Regions from separate parts of the Pseudomonas sp. 1L-B-1-E-C1 genome, predicted to be linked through region 2. Evidence: riboswitches for the same ligand, from Rfam matches in the RefSeq annotation. Region 2 holds a riboswitch; each other region holds the start of a gene.
What was found. Region 2 has a riboswitch for cobalamin ahead of AC0Z4S_RS01795 (CbtB domain-containing protein). Riboswitches for the same ligand answer to the same signal wherever they lie in the genome.
Positions count from the first base shown of each region.

Region 1 (9,820 bases), on a different contig from region 2:
AAAATGGCGATCCAGATTTGATCGAGCGTCGGCTTGAGCTGACCTTGCAGACCAGCCAGTTGCACGGCCACCGATTCAAGGCGCCCCAGCGAACCGGCCGGCTTGGTCAATTGCTGCTGGCGCTCGGTCGCTTGCGCAACGATGCCGGCATTCACGGCTTGGCACGGGTTCAGCCACCAGGTCGGGTTCATAAGGCAGGTCCTTTCAAAGTCAGGGGCAGGCCGGCAACGGTCAGCACCACTCGCTGACAACGCTCGGCCAGAGCTTGATGCAGCCAACCGGCTTCATCGACGTAGCGGCGAGTCAATTCGCCCAGCGGCACGACACCCATTCCGGTCTCGTTGCTGACAAAAATGATTTCACCCGGCAGCACGGCCAGGCAGTCAAGCAGGGCTTCACGCTCAGCGGCGAGACGTTCGGCGTCGTCGAGCATCAGCAGATTGGTCAGCCACAGGGTCAGGCAATCGACCAGCAGGCAGCGCTCGGCGCCAGCGGATTCGCGCAGCACGCGGGCCAGTTCCAGCGGTTCTTCGATCAACGCCCATTCGGCCGGACGACGCGCGCGGTGATGGGCGACGCGTTGGTTCATTTCGCCGTCGAGCGGCTGGCTGGTGGCAATGTAGGTCACGGCGAGATGGCTGTCGCTGGCGAGTTTTTCTGCCAGACGACTCTTGCCGGAGCGGGCGCCGCCGAGGATCAGTTGGAGCATGAGAACATCCTGAAAATTATGTATTGAGGCGACCGGCGCTATCGCGAGCAGGCTCACTCCCACAGGGGAACGCATTTCAAATGTAGGAGTGAGCCTGCTCGCGATAGCGCCAGCCTGGCTGGCTCAAATCCCACAGAGCTGACGCAACAGCCCGGTATCCAGATGCTTTTCCACCAGATCCGCCAGCCGCTCGATATCGCGCTCGCGCAAGCCGTGGTAATCGACCTCTTGCACATCACTCAACCCGGCCCAGCGCAACAACGCCGCGCTCGCCTCGGGGGATTCGAACAAGCCATGCAGATAAGTGCCGAACACCTGGCCATCTGCACTTTGCGCACCATCACAACGTCCGTCGTCCAGATGCACCGCCGGGTTTTCCAGCGCCGGCCCGGTGGTCACGCCAGCATGGATTTCATAACCACTGACTGCGGCGTTTTCCAGCGCCAGCCGCCCGCGCACGTTGCGCAGTTGCTTCTCGGCTTCGAGCTGCGTTTCGAACGCCAGCAGACCCAGACCGGCGCTGGAGCCGGCAGCGCCTTCCAGCCCGAGCGGGTCGTGCACCTGCTCACCGAGCATCTGCAGACCGCCGCAAATCCCCAGCACCTTGCCGCCGTAGCGCAGATGCCGATTGATCGCCGTTTCCCAACCGTTGGCGCGCAGATAAGCCAGATCACTGCGCACGCTTTTCGAGCCCGGCAGGATGATCAGGTCGGCGGCCGGAATCGCCTGCCCCGGGCCGACGAATTGCAGATCGACCTGCGGGTGCAGACGCAGCGGGTCGAAATCGGTGTGATTGCTGATGCGTGGCAGTACCGGCACCACTACCCTCAAGACCTGCTCGGCCTTGTCGGTCTGGCGTTGGTCGATGCCGTCCTCGGCCTCGAGGTGCAGGTCCATCACGTAGGGCAACACGCCAACCACCGGTTTGCCGGTGCGCTGTTCGAGCCAGTCGAGGCCCGGTTGCAACAAGGCGATATCGCCGCGAAAGCGATTGATGATGAAACCTTTGACCCGTGCCTGTTCGCTCGGCGACAGCAATTCCAGGGTGCCGACCAGATGCGCAAACACGCCACCGCGATTGATGTCGGCGATCAGCAAAACCGGGCAATCCACCGCTTCGGCAAAGCCCATGTTGGCAATGTCGCCGGCGCGCAGATTGATCTCAGCCGGCGAACCGGCGCCTTCGACCATCACCAGCGGATACGCCGCGCTGAGCCGCGCATGGGAAGCGAGCACCGCTTGCATCGCGATGGCTTTGTAATCGTGATAGGCAACGGCGTTCATCGTCGTCACGGCGCGGCCATGAATGATCACCTGTGCGCCGGTGTCGCTGTTGGGCTTGAGCAGCACCGGGTTCATGTCGGTGTGCGGTTCGAGACCAGCGGCTTGCGCCTGCACCGCCTGCGCCCGGCCGATCTCGCCGCCGTCAGCGGTCACCGCGCTGTTGAGCGCCATGTTCTGCGGCTTGAACGGCACCACCGCCACACCCTGGCGCGTGGCCCAGCGGCATAACGCCGTCACCAAAGTGCTTTTGCCGGCATCGGAAGTGGTGCCTTGCACCATCAGAGTGGTCATGGGGTTTCCTTGGCGAAAGCTTGCAAAGCCTGTTCGAGGCGCAGTTCTTGCACGGCATCGGCAGGCAGGCCGAAGCGCACACTGCTGTTGTGCGTGAAGAGGCGCAGGAGGATGCCGCGTCGGGCTAGGAATTCGTGCAGCGCTTCGGCGCGCTCGGTGATCAGCCACTGAAACAGCGCGCAGCCGCCCTGCGGTGCAAAACCGCAACGGGTCAACAGCGCTGCCAGCCGTTCACTCGCTTCGTCACTGCGAATCCGCTGCCGGGTATGGCCCTCGGTGTCTTGCAGGCACGCCGTACCAAGCACCCGCGTCGGCCCGCTCACCGCCCACGGCCCGACCTGTTCGGCGAGCAGTTTGAGCAACTTGCGTTCGGCCAGAACGAAACCGAGGCGCACCCCCGCCAGGCCGAAAAACTTGCCGAACGAACGCAACACCACCAGCCCGACCTGATGCGCATACGGCGCGAGGCTCAGTTGCGGTGTGTTGTCGATGAACGCTTCGTCGACCACCAGCCAGCCGCCGCGTTGCGCCAGCCGCGCATGCCAGTCGAGCAGGCGCGCCGGGGTCAGGCTCAGGCCGGTCGGGTTGTTCGGGTTGACCACCACCAGCACATCGAGGCTGTCGAGAAAGAACTCGACCTCCTGCTCAAGCACTTCACGGACGATGTAACCGCTGCGCCGCCACGCCTCGGAATGTTCGGCATAGCACGGCGACAACACGCCGACCTTGCCGGCCCGGCGCAAACGCGGCAGCAGCTGGATGGCCATTTGCGAACCAGCCACCGGCAACACCTGCGCGGCGCCGTAGTAATCGCAGGCGGCCTGTTCCAGACCGTCGTCAGTTTCCGGAAGGCGCGCCCAAGCGCGCAGCGGAATTTCCGGAATCGGGAACGGCCACGGCGCGAGGCCGCTGGACAAGTCCAGCCAGTCAGCCTCGGCAATCCCGTAATCGAGTGCCGCCTTGCGCAGCCGGCCACCGTGCTCAAGCATAAAATTCCGCCCCCAGGCAAAGCATCAGCAGCCACAACCATACGCCGCGCTGGACCAATTGCCAGCCACGGTCGATGGAATCGGCATCGGCCGGCGCGCCCTCGCCCAGTTGCGGGCGCTCATGCAGTTCGCCGTGATAGATCGCCGGGCCACCCAACTCGACGCCCAGCGCACCGGCACCTGCCGCCATCACCGGGCCGGCGTTGGGGCTGTCCCACTGCGGCGCCTGGGTGCGCCAGCACTTGAGCGCGAGCCGGGTTTTGCCGAGCAGCGCGTAGGTCAATGCCACCAGACGCGCAGGAATGTAGTTCAACACGTCGTCGATTTTCGCCGCGGCCCAGCCGAAACGTTCGAAGCGTTCGTTGCGATAACCCCACATCGCATCGAGGGTATTGCTCAAGCGATACAGAACGACGCCCGGTGCGCCGGCGACGACAAACCAGAACAGCGCAGCGAACACCGCATCGCTGCCGTTTTCCAGCACCGACTCAGTGGCCGCACGGGCTACGGCAGTGCTGTCGAGCTCATCGGTCTGGCGGCTGACCAGATAGCCGACGCGCTTGCGTGCCTCGTCCAGATCATCGGCGCGTAACGCAGCCGCGACCGGCGCGACATGCTCGCCGAGGCTGCGCATGCCGAGGGCGCAATACAACGCGAGAATCTCGACGATCCAGCCCACGTAGGGCGCCCAGGAAAATGCCGTGGCGAGCAAGGTCAGCGGCAGCACCGCGAGCACCCAAGCGGTCACACCATGGCTGCGCCAGCCACGACCGCCGGCGTTGAAGCGTTGCTCGATGCGCCCGGCAAAATTGCCGAATGCCACCAGCGGATGCCAGCGTTTCGGTTCACCGAGCAGCGCATCCAGCGCTACCGCGGCGACACTCAGCAACGCCACACTCATTGACTCACTCCCCAATAATTTTCATACAGCAACTCGGTCAGCGGCAGCGCTTGCGCCCAGCCTTCGAGCACCAGCATCGGCGCCGGATAGAATTCCTTGACCGGCCCCAGACACAGCACCGCCAGCGGCTTGGCACCGGCCGGCAACTTGAGTAAGTCCGCCAGGGCCTGCGGCTCGAACAGCGAGACCCAGCCCATGCCCAGGCCTTCGGCACGGGACGCCAGCCACAGATTCTGGATCGCGCAGGACAACGAGGCCATGTCCATTTCCGGCAACGTGCGCCGACCGAAGATGTGTTTTTCGCGATCGTCCATCAGCGCCGCTACCAGCACTTCGGCGCAATCGTTGATGCCTTCGACCTTGAGCTGCATGAACTCATCGCTGCGCTCGCCGAGAGCTTCGGCGGTGCGGATGCGTTCTTCTTCCACCAGATCGCGGATCTGCCCGCGCAAAGCGCGATCGCTGATGCGGATGAAGCGCCAGGGCTGCATCAGGCCGACACTTGGCGCTTGATGGGCGGCTTCCAACAAACGTCGCAGCAGCTGCGGCTCGACGCTGCCACCGGTGAAGTGGCGCATGTCGCGGCGTTCGGCGATGGCTTTGTAGACCGCAGCGCGTTCGGCTTCGGAGAATGTGTTGTCGGTCATGGCCCTTTCGCGAGCAAGCTCGCTCCCACAGGGTTCAGGTGATCCATTGCAGGAGTGAGCCTGCTCGCGATAGCGGTTTCAAAGTTCGGCGCAAACAGCGCAGCGACAGCCACCGGATTCGACGGAAAATAAAAGTGCACATAAGAAGCCGTCATCCGCCCCTCACGATAAACCGCCTCGGCGCCACGCCCGCCATTCGGGCTCAAGCCCCGGGCAATCGGCGCCAGCTCAGTGGTGGTCAGCGAATGATGATAGGTATGCCCACGCAAAGACCCTTCCGGCAATTCAACCGCCTGCAACGCCAGCGCCGCGAGACGCTTCTGCATCACCGCATCGCCCTTGAGCAACCCGACCAATTCCGCGCGGCTGCCTTCGACATCAGTCAGCGAATCGAGCAGATAAAGCATCCCGCCACATTCAGCGAGCAACGGCTTGCCCGCCGCATGGTGCGCGCGGATCGCTGCAAGCATTGAGGTGTTTTGCGCCAGCGCGACGTGGTGCAACTCCGGATAACCGCCCGGCAGATACAGGCTGTCTGCAGCGGGCAATTGCGTGTCGCGGATCGGCGAGAAGAACTGCAGCTCGGCACCCATCGCCCGCAGCAGATCGAGGCTGGCGCCATAGGTGAAGGCGAAGGCTTCGTCGCGGGCGACGGCGATGCGCACACCCTTTAATAGAGGCTCGGCAGCGATAGCGTCAGGCGCGGCGAATTCCACGGCCGGTGGCAGCGCGACTTCGCAGCTGCTGGCCAGTGCATCGGCGGCCGCATCGAGACGCAGATCCAGATCATTCAATTCGCTGGCCTGGACCAGACCGAGGTGGCGGCTCGGCAATTCGATGCCGGTCTCGCGGGACAGTGCGCCGTACCAGCGCAAACCTTCGGTGAGGCTGCCTTCGAGCAATTGCGCATGGCGCAAGGTGCCGACGCGATTGGCCAGCACGCCGGCGAACGGCAAGTCCGGCTGATACTTCGCCAGGCCCAGCGCCAAAGCGCCGAAGGTCTGCGCCATGGCAGTGCCGTCGATCACGCCGAGCACCGGCACGCCGAAGTGGCGCGCCAGGTCAGCGCTGGATGGCGTGCCGTCGAACAGGCCCATCACGCCTTCGATCAGAATCAGATCAGCCTCGGCGGCGGCTTCCCACAACAGCCGGCGACTTTCCTGCTCGCCGACCATCCACATGTCCAGTTGATACACCGGCGCACCGCTGGCGCGCTCGAGAATCATCGGGTCGAGAAAGTCCGGGCCGCATTTGAACACGCGCACCTTGCGCCCCTGATTGCGATGCAAACGGGCGAGCGCAGCGGTGACGGTGGTCTTGCCCTGGCCGGAGGCCGGCGCGGCGATGAGCACCGCCGGGCAGTGACGTGGTTGCTTCAAAGTTCGACGCCTTTCTGCGCTTTGATCCCGGCCTGGAAAGCGTGCTTGAGCATGCCCATTTCGGTAACCGTGTCGCCCATCTCGATCATTTCCGGCTTGGCGCCGCGACCGGTGACGACCACATGTTGCATCGGCGGGCGCGCCTGCAAATCGCTGAGCACCTGATCGAGATCGAGGTAGCCGTGCTTGAGGGCGATGTTCAACTCGTCGAGCACCACCAGTCCGATCGCCGGGTCACGCAACAATTCGCGGGAGACTTCCCAGGCCGCGGTCGCAGCCGCGATGTCGCGCTGGCGATCCTGGGTTTCCCAGGTGAAGCCTTCACCCATGACGTGGAAACGCACCTGCTCGGGGAAGCGGCGGAAGAACAATTCCTCGCCGGTGCTGTTGCGGCCCTTGATGAACTGCACCACACCGCACTGCATGCCGTGGCCCATGGCACGGGCGAGCATGCCGAACGCCGAACTGCTCTTGCCTTTGCCGTTGCCGGTCAGCACCAGCACCAGGCCGCACTCGTCGGGCGAATTGGCGATGCGTTCGTCGATCACGGCTTTCTTGCGCTGCATGCGCGCCAGATGGCGTTCGTCGTGCTCGGGGGAATCAGTCATGGGGGAGCTCTCCGTTGAGGCTGGATAACGGCGGGCAGGCACAAGAATAGACGGCAAAAAGCCTGGCATCGCCCACCGTGATGCCGCTGAGATGGATCAGGCCGGTCTCCGGGCTCATGAGCGGCATCTGCCGGACTGCGCGCCTTCCCGCTTCTTTCGAGGCAGTGGCTCAAGGCGCAGTCTTCACTCATTTACCGTTGCGGGGGCAGCGCCGGGATCGTCGTGGCTTCGCTTGAAGACCACCCTCACCGGCTTCCCTGTTTCACTCTGTCGACACTGGGTCACAGAGCACCTGAAACAAGCGGCGAAGGTTAGAGGGTTGGGGATGGAGCGTCAATTAAACAGGCGTCTCGAGCGCGAATAAGTGCCGCTGATTAATTGTCCAGCGGCAACCTTGTGCCAAACTGTGACAAGTGATATCAAAGAGCCATGTTTTCTCGAAACATCTACAACAACAATAAGGATGACGACGATGCAAGGCATGATCATCAGCAACCCGCGCCTGGAATTCCTGCGCCCGGTGCTGGAACGCTGGTTTGACTGTATCGATCGCTACAACAGCGTGCGCGGCGACAACGACACGCCCTACTGGCACGACGAAAAAGCCAATCTCGGCCTGCTCTCGGCAGCGGCGTGGATGGCTGAAATGGTGACGTTGAGCGACACGGCTACACGCAAACAGAACGAAGAAGGCGAGCGTAATGCCCGCGCCGACCTGCTGATTGCCGGTAGCGAAGACCGCGCGTTCATTCAGGCCACGCAACGCTGGCCACGGGTCAACAACCTCAACCTGAGCCAGGCCTTGCTCGACATCACCCTTGATGCCAAGCGCATCAGCTACGCCAGCGATCTCAAGCTCGGCTGCCTGTTCATTGCCCCGCAAAAAACCCAGCACAGCGCCAGTCCCGAAGAGCTGCAGGATATGGTCGACGACCTGCAAAAAGAGCACACCTGCGCCGTGGCCTGGTATTTCCCCTATGCCTATCGCAAGTTTCGCAGCGAAGCGGGCAACTATCATCCGGGCATCGCCGTGCTGTTCAAAGAAGCCCGCGGCTGAGCAGTTGAACCATCGGGGCTGCGCCCTCCTCTATGATTAGGAATGCATTCATAGGGAAGATCAGCAATGCGCAAGGCCCAATTCGCTCTCATCATCGCCGTCGCTGGCGGGCTCGCCGCCTGCGGTGAAACCTCCAGCCTGCAAGTCTCTGACGGCACCGGCCCGTCACCGAAACTGCCCGAACCGAACAAGACGCTGATCCCGACAGTGAACATCGCCCCGGCGGTGGGCTGGCCGGACGGCGCGAAGCCGACCGCAGTGGCCGGCACCCAGGTCGCGGCGTTTGCCGAAGGCCTCGATCACCCGCGCTGGCTGTATGTGCTGCCCAACGGTGACGTACTGGTGGCGGAAACCAACGCCCCGCCCAAGCCCGATGACAGCAAAGGCATTCGCGGCTGGGTGATGAAAAAGGTCATGGGCAAGGCCGGCGCTGGCGTGCCGAGCCCGAACCGCATCACCCTGCTGCGTGACGCCGACCACGATGGCGTCGCAGAAACCCGCACGGTGTTTCTGCAGAACCTCAACTCGCCGTTTGGCATGACACTGGTCGGCAACGACTTGTACGTGGCCGACACCGATCGCCTGCTGCGCTTCAACTACGAGCCGGGCGCGACCGAGATCAAGACCCAGCCGATCAAAGTCGTCGACCTGCCGGGTGGCACGTTGAATCACCACTGGACCAAAAACGTCATCGCCAGCAAGGACGGCAACAAGCTCTACGTCACCGTTGGCTCGAACAGTAACGTCGGCGAAAACGGTCTGGATCAGGAAGAAGGCCGCGCGGCTATCTGGGAAGTCGATCGCGCAACCGGCAATCACCGGATCTTCGCATCGGGCATCCGCAACCCCAATGGCCTCGCCTGGGAACCCACCAGCGGCGCACTGTGGACGGCGGTCAACGAGCGTGACGAAATCGGCAGCGATCTGGTGCCGGACTACATCACCTCGGTCAAGGACGGCGGGTTCTATGGCTGGCCGTTCAGCTACTACGGACAACATGTCGATGTGCGGGTCAAACCGCAGAACCTCGATCTGGTGGCCAAGGCCATCGCGCCTGATTACGCCGTTGGCCCGCACACTGCTTCGCTGGGCCTGACCTTCGCCGAAGGCAACAGCCTGCCGGCGCAATTCAAGGAAGGCGCGTTCATTGGCCAGCACGGCTCGTGGAACCGCAAACCGCACAGTGGCTACAAGGTGATTTTCGTGCCGTTCACTGGCGGCAAACCGACCGGGCAACCGGTGGATGTGCTGACCGGCTTCCTCGACAAGGACGAGAACGCATTGGGCCGCCCGGTGGGCGTGGTGATCGACCAGCAAGGTGGCTTGCTGGTGGCGGATGATGTCGGGAACAAAATTTGGCGAGTGTCTTCTGCCAAATAACTTACCGCTCGACACATAACAACTGTGGGAGCGAGCTTGCTCGCGAAAGCGTCGGATCAGTCAATATTGAATTGAATGACACACCGCCTTCGCGAGCAAGCTCGCTCCCACATTGGTCTTTGTGTTGCCTTTACTAAGGGTTATGCGCCAACTGCCCCGGCTGCAACACTCGCTTGGCGCTCAAATAGGCTTTCTGCCAATAAGTCTTCGACAGGCTGTCGAGCTTGACCGTGCCGCCCGTGGCCGGTGCATGCACGAAGCGCCCCTCACCTACGTAAATTCCCGCATGACTGACCTGCGAGCCGCCATTGGTGGCGAAGAAGATCAGGTCGCCGGTCTGCAAGCCTTCCTTGCCAACATTCGGCGCCTGCATGACGATCATTTCGCGGGTCGAGCGTGGCAGCGAAATCCCCGCAGCGTCGCGGTAGACGAAACCGATCAGGCCACTGCAATCGAAACCGGAATCCGGCGTGTTGCCGCCCCAACGGTATGGCGTACCGACCAGGCCTAAGGCACGGAACAGCACATCTTCAGCAACGGGGGAAAAAGCCTGGGAAGGACCGAACACGATCGGC
Region 1 covers NZ_JBXAWN010000012.1:186,148-195,967, reverse strand. The annotation lists gene cobT (nicotinate-nucleotide--dimethylbenzimidazole phosphoribosyltransferase) at 1-191, opposite strand, end outside; gene cobU (bifunctional adenosylcobinamide kinase/adenosylcobinamide-phosphate guanylyltransferase) at 188-709, opposite strand; gene AC0Z4S_RS21360 (cobyric acid synthase) at 833-2,284, opposite strand; gene cobD (threonine-phosphate decarboxylase CobD) at 2,281-3,273, opposite strand; gene cbiB (adenosylcobinamide-phosphate synthase CbiB) at 3,266-4,174, opposite strand; gene bluB (5,6-dimethylbenzimidazole synthase) at 4,171-4,821, opposite strand; gene AC0Z4S_RS21340 (cobyrinic acid a,c-diamide synthase CobB) at 4,818-6,200, opposite strand; gene cobO (cob(I)yrinic acid a,c-diamide adenosyltransferase) at 6,197-6,808, opposite strand; cobalamin riboswitch at 6,891-7,119, opposite strand; gene AC0Z4S_RS21330 (hypothetical protein) at 7,281-7,865, shown strand; gene AC0Z4S_RS21325 (PQQ-dependent sugar dehydrogenase) at 7,932-9,245, shown strand; gene AC0Z4S_RS21320 (C40 family peptidase) at 9,379-9,820, opposite strand, start outside.
Region 1: another riboswitch for cobalamin. It lies ahead of cobO (cob(I)yrinic acid a,c-diamide adenosyltransferase); the one in region 2 lies ahead of AC0Z4S_RS01795 (CbtB domain-containing protein).

Region 2 (9,820 bases):
CCGACGTTGACGAACAGCGAGCTGCGATCGATGGTGAACGGCTCCAGACCAGAAAGGCGGCAGGCCTTGGGAATGTCCGGAATCTGTCGCGGCGCATAACCGGCCACGGCTTTGGCGATGGCTTCGATGTGCCCCGGGGTGGTGCCGCAGCAGCCGCCGACGATGTTGAGGAAGCCGCTCTGGGCAAACTCTTCGATGACTTTCGCGGTTTGCGATGGCAGTTCGTCGTACTCGCCGAATTCGTTCGGCAGGCCGGCGTTCGGGTGCGCGGACACGTGGGTGCTGGCCTTGTTCGACAGCTCTTCCAGGTACGGGCGCAGCTCGCTGGCACCGAGGGCGCAGTTCAGACCTACGGAAATCGGCTTGGCGTGGGCCACCGAGTTCCAGAATGCTTCGGTGGTCTGGCCGGACAAGGTACGGCCGGAGGCGTCGGTGATCGTGCCGGAAATCATGATCGGCAGTTCTATGTGCAGTTCTTCGAACACACCTTGTACGGCGAAGATCGCCGCTTTGGCGTTGAGGGTGTCGAAGATCGTCTCGATCAGGATCAGGTCGGCGCCGCCCTCGATCAGGCCCTTGGTGGCTTCGGTGTAGTTTTCCACCAGCTCATCGAAGGTGACGTTGCGGTAGCCGGGGTTGTTGACGTCGGGCGACAGCGAGCAGGTGCGGCTGGTCGGGCCGAGCACGCCGGCCACGAAGCGCGGCTTGGCCGGGTTCTCGGCGGTCTTGGCGTCGGCAATCTTGCGCGCCAGACGTGCGCCTTCTACGTTTAACTCGTACGCCAGCTCTTCCATGCCGTAATCGGCCATGGAAATGCGCGTGGCGTTGAAGGTGTTGGTTTCGAGAATGTCGGCGCCGGCGTCCAGATAGGCTTTTTCGATGCCGCCGATCACGTCCGGACGGGTGATAACCAGCAGGTCGTTGTTGCCCTTGACGTCACTCGGCCAGTCCGCGAAGCGCTTGCCGCGATAATCCTGTTCTTCGAGCTTGTAGCTCTGGATCATCGTGCCCATCCCGCCGTCGAGAATCAGGATGCGCTCTTTGAGGGCTTGCTTGAGAGCTTGAAGGCGGACGCTGCGATCGGACATGTGGACTACTCGAAAAGACCATTACGAAGGAGCGGGATCATAGCAAACCTGTGCGCTTTTAGAGCATGTGCCGCTTTTGCATGAATATCGCTCATGTTGGTACGAGCGTCATAACGGTAGAATCGCAGCCTTTTTTTACCATCGGGATCAGCAGCATGCCGTACCGCGTCATCAGTTTATTGTTGCTGGTCCTGAGCGGGAGCGTCGCGGCGCAAGATCCCGCTGTTTCTTCTTCTATCTCCTACAGCCGGGATATCCAGCCGATCTTCACCGAGAAATGCGTGGCCTGCCATGCCTGTTACGACTCGGCGTGCCAGCTCAACCTGGGCAGTGGCGAAGGCGCCGCCCGTGGCGCGAGCAAAATGCCGGTGTATGACGGCGAACGCACCCGGGCCGCGCCGACCACGCGTTTGTTTTACGACGCGTTCGGCAAACGTGCGTGGCAGCAGAAGGATTTCTACTCGGTGCTCGACGCCCAAGGCAGTCAGGCCGCGCTGATGGCGCGCATGCTCGAACTGGGCCACAAGACCCCGCTGACGCCGAACGCCAAGCTTCCCGAAGACATTGTCCTGGGGCTCAACCGCAGCAACCTGTGTCCGATGCCTGGCGAATTTGACGCTTACGCCGGAGCGCACCCGAAGGAGGGCATGCCGCTGGCCGTCACCGGCCTGACCGATCAGCAGTACCAGACCTTGCAGCGCTGGCTGGCGTCTGGCGCGCCGATTGACGAGCAGAGCTTGGCGCCGAGTGCGCAAGAGGCGCTGCAGATCGCGCAGTGGGAAAACCTGCTCAACGCCCCCGGCGCGCGGCAAAGTCTGGTCGGGCGCTGGCTGTTCGAACACTGGTATCTGGCGCACATCTACTTCAAGGGCGGCGAGCCGGGGCATTATTTCCAGTGGGTGCGTTCGCGTACGCCGAGTGGGCAGCCGATCGATCTGATCGCCACCCGCCGCCCCAACGACGACCCGGGCACGCAGGTGTATTACCGCTTGTGGCCGGTGCAGGGAGTGATCGTGCACAAGACGCACATCACTTATCCGCTGAGCGCGGCGAAAATGGCCCGGATCAAAAGCCTGTTCTACAACGGTAACTGGCAGGTCAACGCGCTGCCGGGCTACGGGCCACAGAGCCGCGCCAATCCATTTGCCACTTTCGAGGCCATTCCGGCGCAAGCGCGCTATCAGTTCATGCTCGATAACGCCGAATACTTCGTCCGTACTTTCATTCGCGGACCGGTTTGTCGTGGGCAAATTGCGACCGACGTGATCCGCGACAACTTCTGGGCGCTGTTCCAGGCGCCGGAACATGACCTCTATATCACCGATCCGAACTACCGCGGCCAGGCCACGCCGCTGCTGGCGATGCCGGGGCAGAACGACGACGTCGGCAGCGTGCTGAGCCTGTGGCGCGACTACCGCGACAAGCGCAACGAATACGAAGCCCTGCGCCGCGACAGCTACGCCGATCTGCCGGCACCGAGCTGGTCGACCCTGTGGGCCGGCAACGACAACGCCTTGCTGAGCATTTTCCGCCACTTCGACAGCGCTTCCGTGACCAAAGGTCTGATAGGTGAGGTGCCACAGACGATGTGGCTGTTCGACTATCCGCTGCTGGAACGCACCTATTACCAGCTCGCGGTCAACTTCGACGTGTTCGGCAACGTCTCCCATCAGGCGCAGACCCGTTTGTATTTCGACCTCATCCGCAACGGCGCCGAGCAGAACTTCCTGCGCCTGATGCCCGCCGATTCTCGCGAGGACTACCTCAATGATTGGTACCAGGATGGCGGCCAGTTCAAGATGTGGCTCGATTACGAGGCGATCGACGACGACAAACCGACCGCACTGAAACTCGACGAAAAAGACCCGAAACGCGATTTTGCCCAGCAGTTGCTTGCGCGCTACGGCGATCTGAATGCGCGGCCGGATCCGATCAATCGCTGTGACGGTGCTTATTGCTCGCGGCCGAACATCGATCCGGCGTTACAGAACGCCGAGCAGGCCTTGAGCCGTCTGGCCTCGCGCCCGGCAGCCGGGCTGAAAGTCATCGAGCAAATGCCCGAAGCGACCTTGCTGCGCGTCGAAACCGCCAGCGGCAAGCGCGAGGTCTACAGCGTGCTGCGCAACCGCGCCCATAGCAACGTGGCATTTTTGCTCGGTGAATCGCATCGTTATCAGCCGGGGCTCGACACCCTCACCATCTATCCGGGCGTACTCACCAGCTATCCGAACTTCATGTTCAATGTGCCGGCCGAACAGGTTCCGGCGTTTGTCGATGCCATGGAAAACGCCAAGGATGCCAATCGGTTCGAAAAGATCGTCGAGCGCTGGGGCATTCGGCGCAGTCATCCGCAGTTCTGGCTGTATTTCCACGATCTGAGCCAGTACATCCATGAAACCGACTCGGTGGAAGAGGGCGTGCTGGATATGAACCGGTACGAGAATCTTTGAGTATTCGCAGGCGTGTGCCCGAGATTCTTTCCCGACAAAAATACTAGGACTTTGTCAGCCGCGCCGATTGGCGTAAACTGCGCCCAAGCCTGCGAGGAGTTTCCATGACCGCCATTACTATTACCGACGCCGCCCATGATTACCTGGCCGATCTGCTTTCCAAGCAGAACACCCCGGGCATCGGCATCCGCGTCTTTATCACCCAGCCTGGCACCCAGTACGCCGAAACCTGCATTGCCTACTGCAAGCCGGGGGAAGAAAAACCCGAAGATACGGCGCTGGGGCTGAAAAGCTTCACCGCGTACATCGATTCGTTCAGCGAAGCGTTTCTCGATGACGCCGTTGTCGACTACGCTACCGATCGCATGGGTGGTCAGTTGACCATCAAGGCGCCCAACGCCAAAGTGCCGATGGTCAATGCCGACAGCCCGGTCAACGAGCGTATCAATTACTACCTGCAAACCGAGATCAACCCGGGGCTGGCCAGCCACGGCGGCCAGGTCAGCCTGATCGATGTGGTTGAAGACGGCATCGCCGTTCTGCAATTCGGCGGCGGTTGCCAGGGCTGCGGCCAGGCGGACGTCACGCTGAAGGAAGGCATCGAGCGCACCTTGCTCGAGCGTATCCCGGAGCTCAAAGGCGTCCGCGACGTCACCGACCACACGCAGAAAGAAAACGCCTACTACTAAGGTGTTCACTGCGAACATGAAAAACGGCGCCCCGTGAGCGCCGTTTTTTTATGGGCAACATTTGCCGACCCTATTCGCGAGCAGGCTCGCTCCCACAATTGAATGTAATTCCATGTGGGAGCGAGCCTGCTCGCGAAAGCGTTTTCAAGGGCGGTAAAGATGCGCATGCCCGGCGCGATACAGCGATGATTCGCTGAACACCTCGCTACCCAATACCCGCCCGACCAGAATCAGCGCCGTGCGCCGAAAGCCCTTGGCCTCGACCTTCCCGGCAATGTCCGCCAGCGTCCCCACCACCCAATCCTGGTCCGGCCACGTCGCCCGGTGAATCACCGCGATCGGGCAATCCGCGCCGTAATGCGGCAGCAGTTCAACCAGTATCTTTTCCAGATGATTGACCCCCAGATGAATGGCCATGGTCGCGCCATGTTGCGCCAGGCTGGTCAGTTCTTCGCCGGCGGGCATCGGGGTCTTGTCGGCGTAACGGGTCAGAATCACACTTTGCGAGATGTCTGGCAGGGTGAGTTCAGCACCGAGCAGCGCTGCGCATGCCGCTGTAGCAGTGACGCCAGGGATTATCTCGAAAGGAATGCTCAGCTCACGCAAATAGCGGATCTGCTCGCCAATCGCTCCGTACAGACCCGGATCGCCGGAATGCACGCGCGCGACATTCTGGCCTTTGGCATGGGCTGTCTTGATCACATCGATGATCTGTTCCAGATGCAGTTCAGCGCTATTGACCACGGTTTCAGCCTGGTGACCTTCCAGCACTGCTGCCGGCACCAGCGAACCGGCGTAGATAATCACCGGGCAGGTGCGGATCAGGCGCTGGCCTTTGACAGTGATCAGTTCCGGGTCGCCGGGGCCGGCGCCGATGAAGTAGACGGTCATCGTTGAATCCTTGGTAAGAAGCGCAGCCGCACTGCAGATGAAGCGTGCTCATGATCGCAGGCGGGGATTATCGGGATTTTATGCCGCGCCGGCCAACGCCAGAGTGGCCTGGGCATATTTTTGCCGGGAGATCAGCAATTTTGCCGGCGCCTGAATCAGTTGCTCGGCCACGGCCAATGCGGCGCTTTCGGCGACGCCATAACAACCGGTGCGTTCGAAAGCGATCTGCGAATGATGGCTGAGGCGCGACTGGTAGACGGCCAGTTCGGCACTGCTGAAATACCGCAAGGGCAGGTTCAGCTGTGTGGCCAGTTCCAGCAGGCCCGGTTCGTCGCGCTTCAGATCGATAGTGGCCAATGCCTTGACCGCTCGAAGTTCGAGGCGATGCGCCTGCAAGGCTTGATCAAGTAACGCGCGCAGCGTGCTGGCCGGGCAGCCGCGCTGGCAGCCGAAGCCGACCACGAAGGTCGGCGCTGCGCGGTCATCGGTCATGCCTGATCGTGCCCTGCGCTCTTGCGGCGGAACAACCACGCACTGATCAGGCCCAAGGCCAGCCAGAACGCGACATTGGTCAACTGCGAAGCGATTTTGAATTGAGTTTCCAATGCTTCGGGCGCGAGCATGGCATGCACCTGTGGTTGTGGCGCGCCGATCACATGGGGCACGGCGAGAATCGCCGCACCGAGGATCTTCATCAGCCAGTGACGGCTGAAGGCGATCAATGCCAGACCGACAGCGGTTGAAGCAGCGGTGCCAATCCACCAGATCTGCCGCGATGTCAGATCGGCGGCCGCAGTGCCCGGCAATTCAGGCGGCAGGCCCAGTGTCGGGGCGAGGACGAACGTGGCGTAACCGGCCAGCCCCCAGAGCAGCCCTTGCGAGGTTTTCGTCGGTGCGCGCAGGGTGTAAAGGCCTGCGAGCATCAAGGCGAAGCCGACCGCCACCACCAGATTGCCACCGGTGGTCGAGACTACGCGCTGCCAGCCATCTTCCGGCTCCCACGCTTCAGCGTCATGGCTGTGGGCGGCGGTACCGGCGGCGTGTTCGTGAACTTCGGCGACTGGTGCGGAATTCTCAAAGGTTTCGGCCTGAAGAATCAGCGGTGAAACCCAGAAACTCTGCAAGAGTGTGAGTAGCAGGGCAGCCAGCAGGCCGGCGAAGCCTGCGGTTTGCGCAATACGCTTGATCATGTCGGCAGGCCTCAGTGGCACGGGAAGGCGGCGCTGTGGCGGGTATCGTGGGCGGCGTTGTGCACCGCCTCGATGTGCGAGAAACCGGCGAACCAGACCAGGCTGGCACCAAGGATCGAGGCGAAGAGGGCGGCAGTCACGCGTTGGCCCAAGGTCGTGGTGCTGGAGATGTGGTCAGTGTGACTGACGGTATTGCTGATGATCGACATAGCGCTTCCCTCTGAAATGTCAGCGGGTGAATAGAGCGCATGAAAATCCCTGCGAGCCGCGCACGCAGGGATTTCGAACAGCGCCCGCCCACCGCGGGTTTGTTTGTGGTCAGCTACGCTTATGCGCGCTGGGTGTTGCGGGCCGGTCTCCGGGCTCGCGAGGGGTTGGCTTGTCGCCGACCTGCAAGCGTCACCTTCCCATGCCTGGGCACAGTGGCTTTGACGCTTCGCTCGCTTACCGTTGCGGGGGCAGCACCGGACTGACATGGCTTTTGAGTAAAGCACATGATTCACCGGTTTCCCGTTTCACCCTGTGAAGGGCACCCGTAACAAGGGGGGCAGGAGAACATGGGTTTGGGTTTTTAGTCAATTTCCGGGAGTTTTTGGTGCTGCGAGGGGGGGCATTTCTTCTGGTGTTTTTGTGTGTATATCCATTGCTGCGGTAACGGCTGCTTAGGGTTCCGCCCTTACGGCGGGTCACCTTTTCCAAACGCCGAAAAGGTAACCGAAAAGGCTTGCTCCTGCGTTCGGCCCTCGCAGGCTCGGGTTCCTTCGCTGCGGGATCGATCCGGGCGCAGCGGCTCCGGTTTGCTTCGCTGCACCTCCTTCCGCTGTGTCTGGCTGCGCCAGACGGTCGCTGCGCTCCCACCCCCGGATCAATCCCTCCACTCAGCCTTCCGACGTCGCCCGCAGATCAAAAGCACTCGAGCTAACGCTCATTGTTGAGTGGGGCGGCTTCGCCGCGGGCAGCTGCGCTGCTTTGCTTTTCTGTGGGAGCGAGCCTGCTCGCGAAGGCGGCCTGGCAGCCGATCTGGTCTTGAGGTAGCACGCGATCCAACTGTAGGAGCTGCCGAAGGCTGCGATCTTTTGATCTGGCTTTTGCTTTTGCTTTGCTTTGGCTCTTGATCTTTCGCCCCTTCGGCAGGCTTCGTTACGGGATTGATCCGGGGGTGGGAGCGTAGCGACCGTACGACGCAGTCGTACACAGCGGAAGGAGGTGCAGCGAAGCAAACCGGAGACGCTGCGCCCGGATCGATCCCGTAACGAAGGAACCCCGAGCCCCGGCGAGTGGGCCGAACGCCGGGGCAAAGCCTTTTGGTTCCTTTTTGGCGTTTGAAAAAGGGACTCGCTGTAAGAGCGAAACCGCCAGCGGCAGCACCCGCAGCAACGGATATGCCCCCAACCGCAAGGCTCAACACCTGCGCCCATTGACCCATCCCCACACCATGCGTAGCCTTGCGCTTTCGAGGTTCTTCGGCACGCGCCGAAGCTAAGAAGGGAACGCGGTCAAAGCCGCGGCTGCCCCCGCAACTGTGAACGGTGAGGTTCGTTGCCACGCCACTGCCAGCTCAGCCAATGAGCCAGCGGGAAGGCGCAACGAATGCCAGGCCCCGCGCCTGAACACCGTCAGCCAGGAGACCTGCCTCGTCACAGATTCTCACTACAACCGGGCGGGGTGATCCGGTGGCGAATGCTTCCGGCGCGTACCTGCGCTGCCGGTTCTCGTCCCGTATGCCCGCCGCTTGCCAAAGGGCATACCGATGAAAACACTGGCCAAACTCCCCGTCACCATCGTCACCGGTTTCCTCGGTTCGGGCAAAACCACGCTGCTGCGACACATGCTCGACAACGCTCAGGGCCGGCGCATCGCGGTGATCGTCAACGAGTTTGGCGAGCTGGGTATCGACGGTGAAATTCTCAAGCAATGCACCATCGGTTGCACCGAAGAAGAAGCCAGCGGCCGCGTCTACGAGTTGGCCAATGGCTGCCTGTGCTGCACGGTGCAGGAAGAATTCTTTCCGGTAATGCGCGAACTGGTCGCCCGTCGCGGCGACCTCGATCACATCCTCATCGAAACCTCGGGCCTGGCCCTGCCCAAGCCGTTGGTGCAAGCCTTCCAGTGGCCGGAAATTCGCAGTGCCTGCACCGTCGATGCGGTGATTACCGTGGTCGACAGCCCGGCCGTCGCCGCGGGCACGTTCGCCGCGTTCCCGGATCAGGTCGATGCCCAGCGCAAACTCGATCCGAACCTTGATCACGAATCGCCACTGCACGAGCTGTTCGCCGATCAACTGGCCAGCGCCGATCTGGTTATCCTCAACAAGGCCGACCAGACCAGCCCGGAAGATCTGGCTCGCGTGCGCGCTGAAGTCGCCGAAGAACTGCCGCCAGCGGTAAAAATCATCGAAGCCAGCAACGGTCGTTTGCCGCTGGATGTGTTGATCGGTCTGGGCGCTGGCTCCGAGGAACACATCGATGGTCGCCACAGCCATCACGATCACCACCATGACGGCGATGACGACGACCACGATCACGATGCCTTCGATTCGATCTCCATCGAACTGCCGCAAGCCGACGATAGCCTGCTCCTCGACGCACTGACGCAATTGGTGGTGCAGCACGGCATCCTCCGCGTCAAAGGTTTTGCGGCGATTCCGAACAAGCCGATGCGCCTGTTGATCCAGGGCGTGGGCACGCGTTTCGACAAGCATTTCGACCGCCAGTGGGGTGCCGAAGAAGCGCGTGTCACGCGTCTGGTGTTGATCGGTCAGGAGCTCGATGCCGTGCAGCTCGAAGCGCAATTGCGCGCTGCGCTCAGCGTTTAAGCCATGCACCTGCTCAGGACCCAGCCCGGCGGTTTCGTCTCGGATGACAACATTGCCGACCTTGGCCAAACCCCCGCCGAGCTGGTGATCCTGTGCAGCGGCGATTCCAGCCTGGCGCTGCTCGCCGAGGCCGCGCAGCAGTTGCCCGAGGATTATCCGAGCCTGCGGCTGGCAAATCCGATGCAGGTGCAGAATCACGCTTCGGTCGATCTGTATGTCGACGAAGTGCTGCGCCACGCCAAGGTCATTCTGATCTCGCTGCACGGCGGCATCGCCTATTGGCGCTACGGCGTCGAGCGGCTGGTCGAGTTGTCCGAACGCGGCGTGCAACTGATTCTGGTGCCCGGCGATGACCGTCCGGATCCCGAGCTCAGCGACTTGAGTACGGTCAGCGCCGAAGCACGGGATCTTCTCTGGCAATTCCTGCGTCAGGGCGGCATGGGCAATGCGCTGGATTTCTTCCGTTGCCTGGGCAACCAATGGTTCGCTCGTGATTACCCATGGAGCGAGCCGCAGACCCTGCCGCGCACGGCTATTTATCACCCACAGAAAACCAGTGCTGCGCTGCGCGACTGGCAAGCCGAATGGCTGCCCGATCAACCGGTGGCGGCGCTGTTGTTTTATCGCTCGCACTTGCAAGCGGCGAACACCGCGTTCATCGATGTGTTCTGCCAGCGTTTGCAGGCGGCCGGGCTCA
Region 2 covers NZ_JBXAWN010000001.1:427,596-437,415, forward strand. The annotation lists gene metH (methionine synthase) at 1-1,088, opposite strand, end outside; gene AC0Z4S_RS01770 (fatty acid cis/trans isomerase) at 1,244-3,538, shown strand; gene nfuA (Fe-S biogenesis protein NfuA) at 3,643-4,227, shown strand; gene cobM (precorrin-4 C(11)-methyltransferase) at 4,372-5,118, opposite strand; gene AC0Z4S_RS01785 (cobalamin biosynthesis protein) at 5,197-5,610, opposite strand; gene AC0Z4S_RS01790 (CbtA family protein) at 5,607-6,308, opposite strand; gene AC0Z4S_RS01795 (CbtB domain-containing protein) at 6,320-6,517, opposite strand; cobalamin riboswitch at 6,641-6,860, opposite strand; cobalamin riboswitch at 7,748-7,959, shown strand; gene cobW (cobalamin biosynthesis protein CobW) at 8,059-9,123, shown strand; gene cobN (cobaltochelatase subunit CobN) at 9,127-9,820, shown strand, end outside.

Region 3 (9,820 bases), on a different contig from region 2:
CAGGCGACCATGCAGGCCATCGACCCGATGATCCTGCAGGCCGGCTCTATCTGCGGCGCCAGTCCGTGGACCAACTTCTTCCGGGTGTTCCTGCCGCTGTGCCGGCCGGGTCTGGCGTCCGGCGGTTTGATGGTGTTCGTGATGTCGCTCGGTTACTACGTCACCCCGGCGCTGCTCGGCGGGGCGCAGAACATGATGCTGCCGGAGTTCATCATTCAGCAGGTGCAATCTTTCCTCAACTGGGGCCTGGCCAGTGCCGGCGCTGCGTTGCTGATCGCCATCACCCTGGTGCTGTTCTACTTCTACCTGAAGCTTCAGCCGGAATCTCCGGTTGGCGCCAGTAACGCGAGGTAAGCCGACATGCTCCTGACTCCCAATGCCATGAGCCGGCGCATGCGCTTCGGCTTGTATGCAACCACCGGGCTGATCGGTCTGTTCCTGCTGCTGCCGATCGTGTTCATCGTGCTGCTGTCGTTCGGCTCCTCGCAGTGGCTGGTGTTCCCGCCGCCGGGCTGGACACTGAAATGGTACGGCCAGTTCTTCTCCAACCCCGACTGGATGAACGCCGCTGCCGCCAGCCTCAAGGTTGCCGTGCTGACCACCATTTGTGCCGTGGCCCTGGGTTTGCCGACGGCGTTTGCGCTGGTGCGCGGACGCTTCCCCGGCCGCGAGATGCTCTACGGCCTGTTCACCCTGCCGATGATCGTGCCACTGGTGATCATTGCTGTGGCGGTGTACGCGCTGTTTCTCAAGCTCGGCTACACCGGGACCATGTTCGCTTTCGTCGTCAGCCATGTGATCGTCGCGCTGCCGTTCACCATCATTTCGATCATCAACTCGCTGAAGCTGTTCGATCAGTCGATTGAAGACGCCGCGGTGATTTGCGGTGCCTCGCGCTTGCAGGCGGTGTTCAAGGTGACGTTCCCGGCGATTCGCCCGGGCATGGTCGCCGGCGCCCTCTTCGCCTTTCTCGTTTCGTGGGACGAAGTGGTGCTCAGCGTGATGATGGCCAGCCCGACCCTGCAAACCCTTCCCGTGAAAATGTGGACCACCCTGCGCCAGGACCTGACCCCGGTGATCGCCGTCGCTTCGACGCTGCTGATCGGCCTGTCGGTATTGGTCATGGTGATCGCCGCCGCCCTGCGCCGGCGCAACGAAATCAGCGCCTGAGCGCCCAGGAGTACGACATGAGTGCCGTGATCAAAAACGCATCCCAGCAGAACGACAAACCCCTGGTCAGCCTGCGCAACCTGAACAAGCACTACGGCGATTTTGCGGCCGTCGACAATATCTCGCTGGACATCAAGGACGGTGAATTCCTCACCTTCCTCGGCTCCAGCGGCTCGGGAAAAAGCACGACGCTGTCGATGCTCGCCGGCTTTGAAACACCGAGCAGCGGCGAGATCCTCGTCAATGGCCAGTCGTTGGTCAATGTGCCGCCGCACAAGCGCGACATCGGCATGGTCTTCCAGCGCTATTCACTGTTCCCGCATCTGTCGGTGCGCGACAACATCGCCTTCCCTTTGGCGATTCGCAAACTGGCTGCGGCCGAGCGCGAAAAACGCGTCGATGCAATGTTGAAACTGGTGCAGCTCGAACAGTTCGCCCATCGCCGCCCTTCGCAACTGTCCGGTGGTCAGCAACAGCGTGTCGCCATCGCCCGGGCGCTGGTGTACGAGCCGCGCATTCTGCTGATGGATGAACCGTTGGGCGCGCTGGACAAGAAGCTGCGCGAGGACTTGCAGGATGAATTGCGCCAATTGCACCGGCGCCTGGGCATCACCATCGTTTACGTGACCCACGACCAGGAAGAAGCCATGCGTCTGTCGCAGCGCATTGCGATTTTCAGCCACGGCAAGATCGTCGGTCTGGGCAGTGGTTATGACCTCTATCAGAATCCGCCGAATGCGTTTGTCGCGTCGTTTCTGGGCAATTCGAACTTCCTCAAGCTCAAGGCCCAAGGTAATGCGGCAGCGAGTTTCGAGGGGCAATCATTGTCGATTCGGCTGACGTCCGGGTTGCACACTGATCAGGATGTGCTGCTGATGGTGCGGCCGGAAAAGGCCTTGGCGCTGAGCACGCAGCAAGCGCTGGATGAGCCGCTGGCGGCAGGCTGGAATGAGGTTTCGGCGAACGTTGTAGAGGTGCTGTTTCTCGGTGAGAGCCAGACGTGCAGCGTGGTGACGGCGGGCGGGACGTCGATGACGGTGAAAGCCCTGTCGGCAGCGGGCATGCCGCTCAAGGCTGGCGAACCGGTGCGAGTGCGCTGGGCGACGGCGGATGCCTGTGTTTATACCGAGTGGGCTGAGAGCGATTTGAACAAGGCTGCCGGGGCTCACTAAAATTTTCAATCCACTGAAATTCCCCTGTGGGAGCGAGCCTGCTCGCGAATGCGGTGTGTCATTCAACATTAATGGTGACTGACACACCGCATTCGCGAGCAGGCTCGCTCCCACAGGTTCGGGATTGTTCAATTGATCGGGGAATACCCTTCAATCTCATCCGGCCAAGCCGTCAGCACTTCAAACCCGCTCTCCGTCACCGCGACCATATGCTCCCACTGCGCCGACAATGAGCCGTCCTTGGTCAGCACGGTCCAGCCATCCGGCATGTTCTTCACATGGCGCTTGCCGGCATTGAGCATCGGTTCCACGGTGAAAATCATCCCGGCCTTGAGCTTCAGTCCCTGACCGGGAAAGCCGTAATGCAGGATTTGCGGTTCATCGTGATAGACCTTGCCGATGCCGTGACCGCAATACTCGCGGACCACGCTGAAGCCCTCCGCCTCCGCCAGGCGCTGGATCGCGTGACCGATATCGCCCAGCGTCGCGCCCGGTTTCACCGCACGAATCCCCGCGCACATCGCCTCGTAGGTGGTCTTGATCAGGTGCTGCGCTTCGGCGGTCGCCTCACCCACCACGTACATACGGCTGGTATCACCGAACCAGCCGTCCTTGATCACGGCGATGTCGAGGTTGACGATGTCGCCGTCCTTCAACGGCGAGCCCGACGGAATCCCGTGACACACCACATCGTTGACCGATGCACAGACGGTTTTCGGGAAACCGTGATAACCGACGTTGGCCGGCACCGCCTTCTGCACATTGACGATGTAATCGTTGCATAGTCGGTCGAGCTCATCGGTGGTCACGCCAGCCTTCACATGCGGCACCAGCATTGCCAGCACTTCGGCAGCCAGTTTGCCGGCGGCGCGGGATTTTTCGATGTCGGCCGGGGTGTTGATCCTGATCTGGTTTCTCATGCGCTGACGGCTTCCTGGGTCAGTTGATGCAGATCCAGTCCGCCGTTCTGTTCGGCGCGGATCAGCAGGCGGCAAATGGCGCTGTGGTCGAGGTTGGGGTGCAGTTCGGCGAGCATGCCGATGCGCATCCAGTGCTCGGCCTGCGCGTTGATCGAGCGACTGAGTGCGTTGCTGGAGATGCGCAGATTTTCGTGCATGTCCTCTGAAATCTTTACGATGCCCATATATGAATCCAATACGATATGTATATGGTTCGTATACTAGCCAAACATTGCCCACGATTGCAAACGCTCCGCCATGGAAACACGGCAGATTCGGCTCCCCTTCAGCGGCCTGATCGACTAACATGCCCGCGCCGGTTTCCACACGGAATTAACAGGGAATCCGAAATGCTTGCACAGCATCAATCGGAACTGCCCCCGCAACTGTAGGTGCCGAGCCTGCTCCTCGACTGCCACTGGTTAACCCCGGGAAGGCTGGAGCATGGCGATGACGCATCAGTCAGGAGACCTGCCGGCACAGTGACTGACTAACCGGCGGGGTGTCCGGGAAGGACATCGTGCCGTGCGCATTTTCCCCGTGCCGGCCTTGCGCAATTTCCACGACCGCGCCCGAGGTGTGTTTCCAGACCGTACCCGCCCGCTCCCGTACGGTTCCCCTGGAGACTGCCCCATGCTGCTGCCCCGCGTTGCCACCCTGCTCACCGGTCTGAGCCTTTGCGCCCTCGCGCAAGCGGCGCCGACCGCGTATCCGCTCACCGTGGAAAACTGCGGCAGCAGCCTGACCTTTCAACACGCACCCACTCGCACGGTAACTATCGGCCAGGCCGGCACCGAGATGCTCTACGCCTTGGGTCTGGGCGACAAGGTCGTCGGCACTTCGCTGTGGTTCAACGACGTGCTGGGCACATACAAAGCGCAAAACAATACGATCGAGCGCCTCGCCGATAACGAGCCGAGTTTCGAAGCGGTGATCGGCAAACGCCCGGAGCTGGTTGCCGTCGAGCTGGAATGGATGGTCGGCCCGCAAGGCGCGGTCGGCACCCGCGAGCAGTTCCATGAACTGAAGATTCCGACCTACCTGCTGCCCTCCGATTGCGAAGCCAAGGATAACCTCGTCGGTGCGGACGGCACGCGGCTGGCGCCGTTTCGCATCGACAGCATCTACAAAGGCGTAAGCCAACTGGCGGCGATTTTCGACGTGCAGGTGCGTGGCGAACAGCTCAATGAGCAGCTCAAGGCCAGCCTCGCGCAATCGATCGCCACCGCGAAAAACCAGCAGCGCAAAGACGTCAGCGCCCTGGTGTGGTTCTCCAGCGCCGAGATGGACATCGAGCCGTTCGTGGCCGGGCACAAAGGTGTTCCCGATTTCATGCTCAGCACCCTCGGCGTGCGCAACATCGTCGAGTCGGATGAAGAATGGCCGACCGTTGGTTGGGAAACCATCGCCAAGGCCAACCCGACGTTCCTGGTCATCGCGCGCATGGATCGCCGGCGTTTCCCGGCGGACGATTATCAGAAGAAACTCGCATTCCTGCGCAGTGATCCGGTGACGCGCAACATGGACGCGGTCAAGCACAACCGCATCATCATCCTCGACGCCATGGCCATGCAGGCCAGCCTGCGCACCTTCGATGGCCTCGCGCAACTGGCTAGCGCCATCAACGGCTACGACCTGTCGCAATGAGCAGACGCCTGATCCGTGCCCTGCTGGTTCTGTTGACGCTGTCGGCCGCGCTGCTCGGCGGCGTGGCCATTGGTGAGACTTCAATCGAGCCGAGCGTGGTGTTGCAGGTGCTGGCGAACAAGCTCTGGGGTGGCGGTTATGTGCTCGACCCGATCGACGAAGGCATCGTCTGGAACTATCGCCTGACCCGCGCGCTGGTCGCGGCGGCCTGTGGTGCCGGCTTGGCGACGTGCGGGGTAATCCTGCAATCGCTGCTGCGCAATCCGTTGGCCGATCCGTATCTGCTGGGGATTTCCGCGGGAGCCTCGACCGGCGCGGTGATGGTCGCCCTGCTCGGCGTCGGCGCCGGAGCGATCTCGCTGTCGGCCGGTGCCTTTGCCGGTGCGGTGACTGCATTCGTACTGGTGATTCTGTTGGCGCGGGTCAGCGGCTCGGCGAGCGGCACCGGGCAGATCATTCTTGCCGGGATCGCCGGCTCGCAGCTGTTCAACGCCCTCACCGCTTTTCTGATCACCCGCTCGGCCAGTTCGGAACAGGCGCGCGGCATCATGTTCTGGCTGTTGGGCAATCTCGGTGGTGTGCGCTGGCCGTCGGTGTGGCTGGCGGTGCCGGTAGCGCTGCTGGGTCTGGTGGTGTGCCTGTGGCATCGCCGGGCGCTGGATGCGTTCACCTTTGGCGCGGATTCGGCGGCCTCTCTCGGCATTCCGGTACGCCGTGTGCAGATTCTATTGATTGGCTGCGCCGCGCTGGTCACGGCGGTGATGGTGTCGATCGTCGGCTCGATCGGTTTCGTCGGCCTGGTGATTCCTCACGCCGCGCGGTTGTTGCTCGGCACAGGTCATGCGCGCCTGCTGCCGGCCAGTGCGCTGGGCGGCGCGGTGTTTCTGATTGCCGCCGATGTGCTGTCGCGCACCCTGATCAAGGGTCAGGTGATTCCGGTCGGCGTGATCACCGCGCTGGTCGGCGCACCGGTGTTCGCGCTGATTCTGGTGGGTCGGAGATCGGCGCGATGAACCCGGTTCTGAGTTGTGCTGGTGTGGGCTTCAAGGTGCGTGGTGCCGAGTTGCTCAATGATGTCAGTCTCGATGTGCAGCGCGGCGAAACCCTCGGTATCGTTGGCCCGAACGGCTCCGGCAAATCCACTTTGCTGAAACTGCTCGCCGGCCTGCGTGAACCGAGCACAGGCCAAGTGCAGCTCGACGGCCAGGCGCTTTGCAAATTGTCCCGGCGCAGCATCGCGCAAACGCTCGCCGTGGTTGAACAGCAGGCCGATACCGACGATGGCATCCGCGTGTTCGACGCCGTGGCGCTCGGGCGCACGCCGTGGTTGTCGGCGCTGCAACCGTGGTCGCCGGCCGATGACGCCATCGTCGAGCAAGCGCTGGTCGACGTCGACGCCGTGCATCTGCGCAACCGCCTCTGGCGCAGCCTCTCCGGCGGTGAACGCCAGCGCGTGCACATCGCCCGCGCCTTGGCGCAGCGCCCGCAGATTCTGCTGCTCGACGAACCGGCCAACCACCTCGACATCCAGCATCAATTGAGCATTCTGCAAGTGGTGCGCGCACTGCCGGTGACTACGCTGATCGCCCTGCACGACCTCAATCAGGCACTCAAGTGCGATCGCCTGGCGGTGCTGGAACGCGGGCGGCTGGTGGCATTGGGCGAGCCGCTGCAAGTGCTGACGCCGGAGCGCTTACAAACGACCTTCGGGGTCAGGGCGCACTATCTGACGGATCCGTTCGATGGTGCGCAGATATTGCGTTTTCATTCATGAACGATTGCATGTGCGTGGTCTGCCAGACCGGGTCCTTATCGACCTGAACAATGGCGAAACCCTGGCGCTGCCAGAACTCGATGGCGCCCGGCAGAAACGGATGGGTGTGCAGGTAGATCAGCTCCACGCCGTTGGCCAGCGCGTGTTCCTTCAACGCTCGATACAGCGCGCCTGCAAGACCCGAGCGGCGCTGAGAAGGCAGGACGAACAGGCGCACGACTTCCACCACTTTCAGGGTGGGATAGGCGAGTTCCGGGAAGCGTCGGTCGTAGGGCAAATAACCGATCGAGGCGACGATCTGCCCTGCATGACGAGCGATCAGAAAGCAGCCTGCGCCGTGCAGATAAACCTCGGCGAAACGCGCCAGATCGTCAGGCGTGCCGGAGGCGCTGAGTTTGGGAAACAGCTCGGCGCGGGCCTTGAGGGTGAAATCGAGGATGGCCGGGATGTCGGCTTCAGAGGCGGCTTGAATGACTGGCTGCGGGTCCATGGGTGCGGGAGGTACCTGGGTTGCGGTGGGTCACGGTAACAATTGCCCTTTCAAGATGCCATGGGCAAACCTGCCCTCGAATCATGTACAAGAACCTGTGGGAGCGAGCCTGCTCGCGAAGGCGTCAGGTCATTCGACATTGATGTCGATTGACACACCGCTTTCGCGAGCAGGCTCGCTCCCACAGGGGTTATGTATTTCAAGACCGTAAAATCAGGCCCACTCTTTGCGCAGTTGCCGCGCGGCTGTGACCATGTGCACCAACGCCGCTTCGGTTTCTGGCCAGGCACGGGTTTTCAGGCCGCAATCCGGATTGACCCACAGACGCTCAGCCGGAATGCGCCGGGCAGCTTTGCGCAGCAGCCCGACCATCTCCGCCACATCTGGAATGCGTGGCGAGTGAATGTCGTACACGCCCGGGCCGATGTCGTTCGGGTAGGCGAACGCTTCAAATGCCTCGAGCAGTTCCATGTCCGACCGTGAGGTTTCGATGGTGATGACATCGGCGTCCATCGCCGCGATCGACTCGATCACATCGTTGAACTCGCTGTAGCACATGTGCGTATGGATCTGCGTCTCGTCGCGCACGCCGGAGGCGCACAGGCGGAACGCTTCGCTCGCCCAGTGCAGATACGCCGGCCACTGCGCCCGGCGTAACGGCAAGCCCTCACGGAACGCCGCTTCGTCGATCTGCACGATGTTGATTCCGGCGGCTTCCAGATCATTGACTTCATCACGGATCGCCAGCGCCAGTTGTCGTGCCTGGACCTCACGGCTGACGTCTTCGCGAGGGAACGACCACATGAGCATGGTCACCGGACCGGTCAGCATGCCTTTCATGATCTTGTCGGTCAGGCTTTGGGCGTAGCGGATCCACTCGACCGTCATTGCTTGCGGGCGGCTCAGGTCGCCGAAAATCACCGCCGGTTTCACGCAACGCGAACCGTAGCTCTGCACCCAGCCGAAGCGGGTAAAAGCGTAGCCATCGAGTTGTTCGGCGAAATACTCGACCATGTCGTTACGCTCAGCCTCACCGTGCACCAGCACATCCAGCCCGAGGCGCTCCTGAATTTCCACCGCGTGGCGGATTTCGCTGTGCATGGCGTCGGTGTAATCTGCCGCGCTGAGCTTGCCCTGCTTGTAGGCCTGACGCGCCAGACGAATCGCCGCCGTTTGCGGAAACGAGCCAATGGTGGTGGTCGGGAACAGCGGCAGATCAAGCTTGCGTCGCTGTTTGGCAATGCGCTGGGCAAACGGCGATTGACGTTGCGCATCGTAGGCCGTGATCGCCGCTACCCGTGCTTGCACCGCCGGTTTGTGAATGCGCGGCGAGGCGGCGCGACTGGTCTGCACCGCACGGCTCTGCGCCAATGCGCGCAGCACCTGCGGCGCTTCCGGCTCGCTGACCGCCTGGGCGAGCACGGCGACCTCTTCGCACTTCTGCACGGCAAACGCCAGCCAGCTTTTCAGTTCGGCATCGAGCTGGTCTTCACGACTCAGGTCCACCGGGCTGTGCAGCAACGAACAGGACGGCGCCACCCACAAACGATCACCCAGACGCTCATGGGCATGACGCAGCGTCGCCAGCGCGTTCTGCAGATCGCAGCGCCAGACGTTACGACCGTTGACCACACCGAGGGACAGCACTTTGTAGGCCGGCAGGCGATCCAGAATGGTCGGGTACTGATCCGGGGCGCGCACCAGATCGATGTGCAGGCCATCGACCGGCAGGTTCGCTGCCAGGCCGAGGTTTTCTTCCAGGCCACCAAAGTAGGTGGCGAGCAGTTTTTTCAGCGGATCGCGCTGGATCTGGTTGTAGGCGCGCTCGAAGGCATTCTTCCAGTCCTGCGGCAGATCGAGCACCAGGATCGGCTCATCGATCTGCACCCACTCCACGCCCAGTGCCGCCAGCCGCGCAAAGATCTGCCCGTACAGCGGCAGCAGGCGATCGAGCAAATCGAGCTTGTCGAAATCGGCGCCTTTGGTTTTGCCCAGCCACAGATAGGTCAACGGGCCGATGATCACCGGTTTGACGTTGTGCCCCAGCGCACGGGCTTCTTCGGTTTCTTCAAACAACTGCTCCCAACCCAGCTGGAACTGTTGATCAGCGCTGAATTCCGGCACGAGGTAGTGATAGTTGGTGTCGAACCACTTGGTCATCTCCTGAGCGGGAGCGCCGCCGCAGCAAGCGGTGCTGACACCCCGGGCCATGCTGAACAGGGTTTGCAGCGTAGCTTTGCCGTGGTGCGGGCGGAAGCGCTCGGGGATCACGCCGAACATCAGCGAGTGGGTCAGCACCTGGTCGTACCAGGCGAAATCGCCGACCGGCAGCAAGTCGATGCCGGCGTTTTTCTGCAGATCCCAATGGGCCTTGCGCAGCTCACGCCCGACCTCACGCAGGCCCGCTTCGTTCAGTTCTCCTTTCCAGAACGCCTCTTGCGCTTTCTTCAGTTCGCGGTCGCGACCGATGCGCGGAAATCCAAGGGAATGGGCCAGTGCCATGAGAACAACTCCAGGTGCTTATTCGATGGCGGCCATTGTCGGGAACGGCGCTTGATGAAACAAACTCAATCTATTCTTGATCATCACAAGTTCTACTCATGCAAGA
Region 3 covers NZ_JBXAWN010000009.1:274,938-284,757, forward strand. The annotation lists gene AC0Z4S_RS17665 (ABC transporter permease) at 1-354, shown strand, start outside; gene AC0Z4S_RS17670 (ABC transporter permease) at 361-1,170, shown strand; gene AC0Z4S_RS17675 (ABC transporter ATP-binding protein) at 1,188-2,342, shown strand; gene map (type I methionyl aminopeptidase) at 2,471-3,262, opposite strand; gene AC0Z4S_RS17685 (ParD-like family protein) at 3,259-3,486, opposite strand; cobalamin riboswitch at 3,602-3,794, shown strand; gene AC0Z4S_RS17690 (ABC transporter substrate-binding protein) at 3,935-4,948, shown strand; gene AC0Z4S_RS17695 (FecCD family ABC transporter permease) at 4,945-5,961, shown strand; gene AC0Z4S_RS17700 (ABC transporter ATP-binding protein) at 5,958-6,722, shown strand; gene AC0Z4S_RS17705 (GNAT family N-acetyltransferase) at 6,661-7,212, opposite strand; gene metE (5-methyltetrahydropteroyltriglutamate--homocysteine S-methyltransferase) at 7,426-9,714, opposite strand.
Region 3: another riboswitch for cobalamin. It lies ahead of AC0Z4S_RS17690 (ABC transporter substrate-binding protein); the one in region 2 lies ahead of AC0Z4S_RS01795 (CbtB domain-containing protein).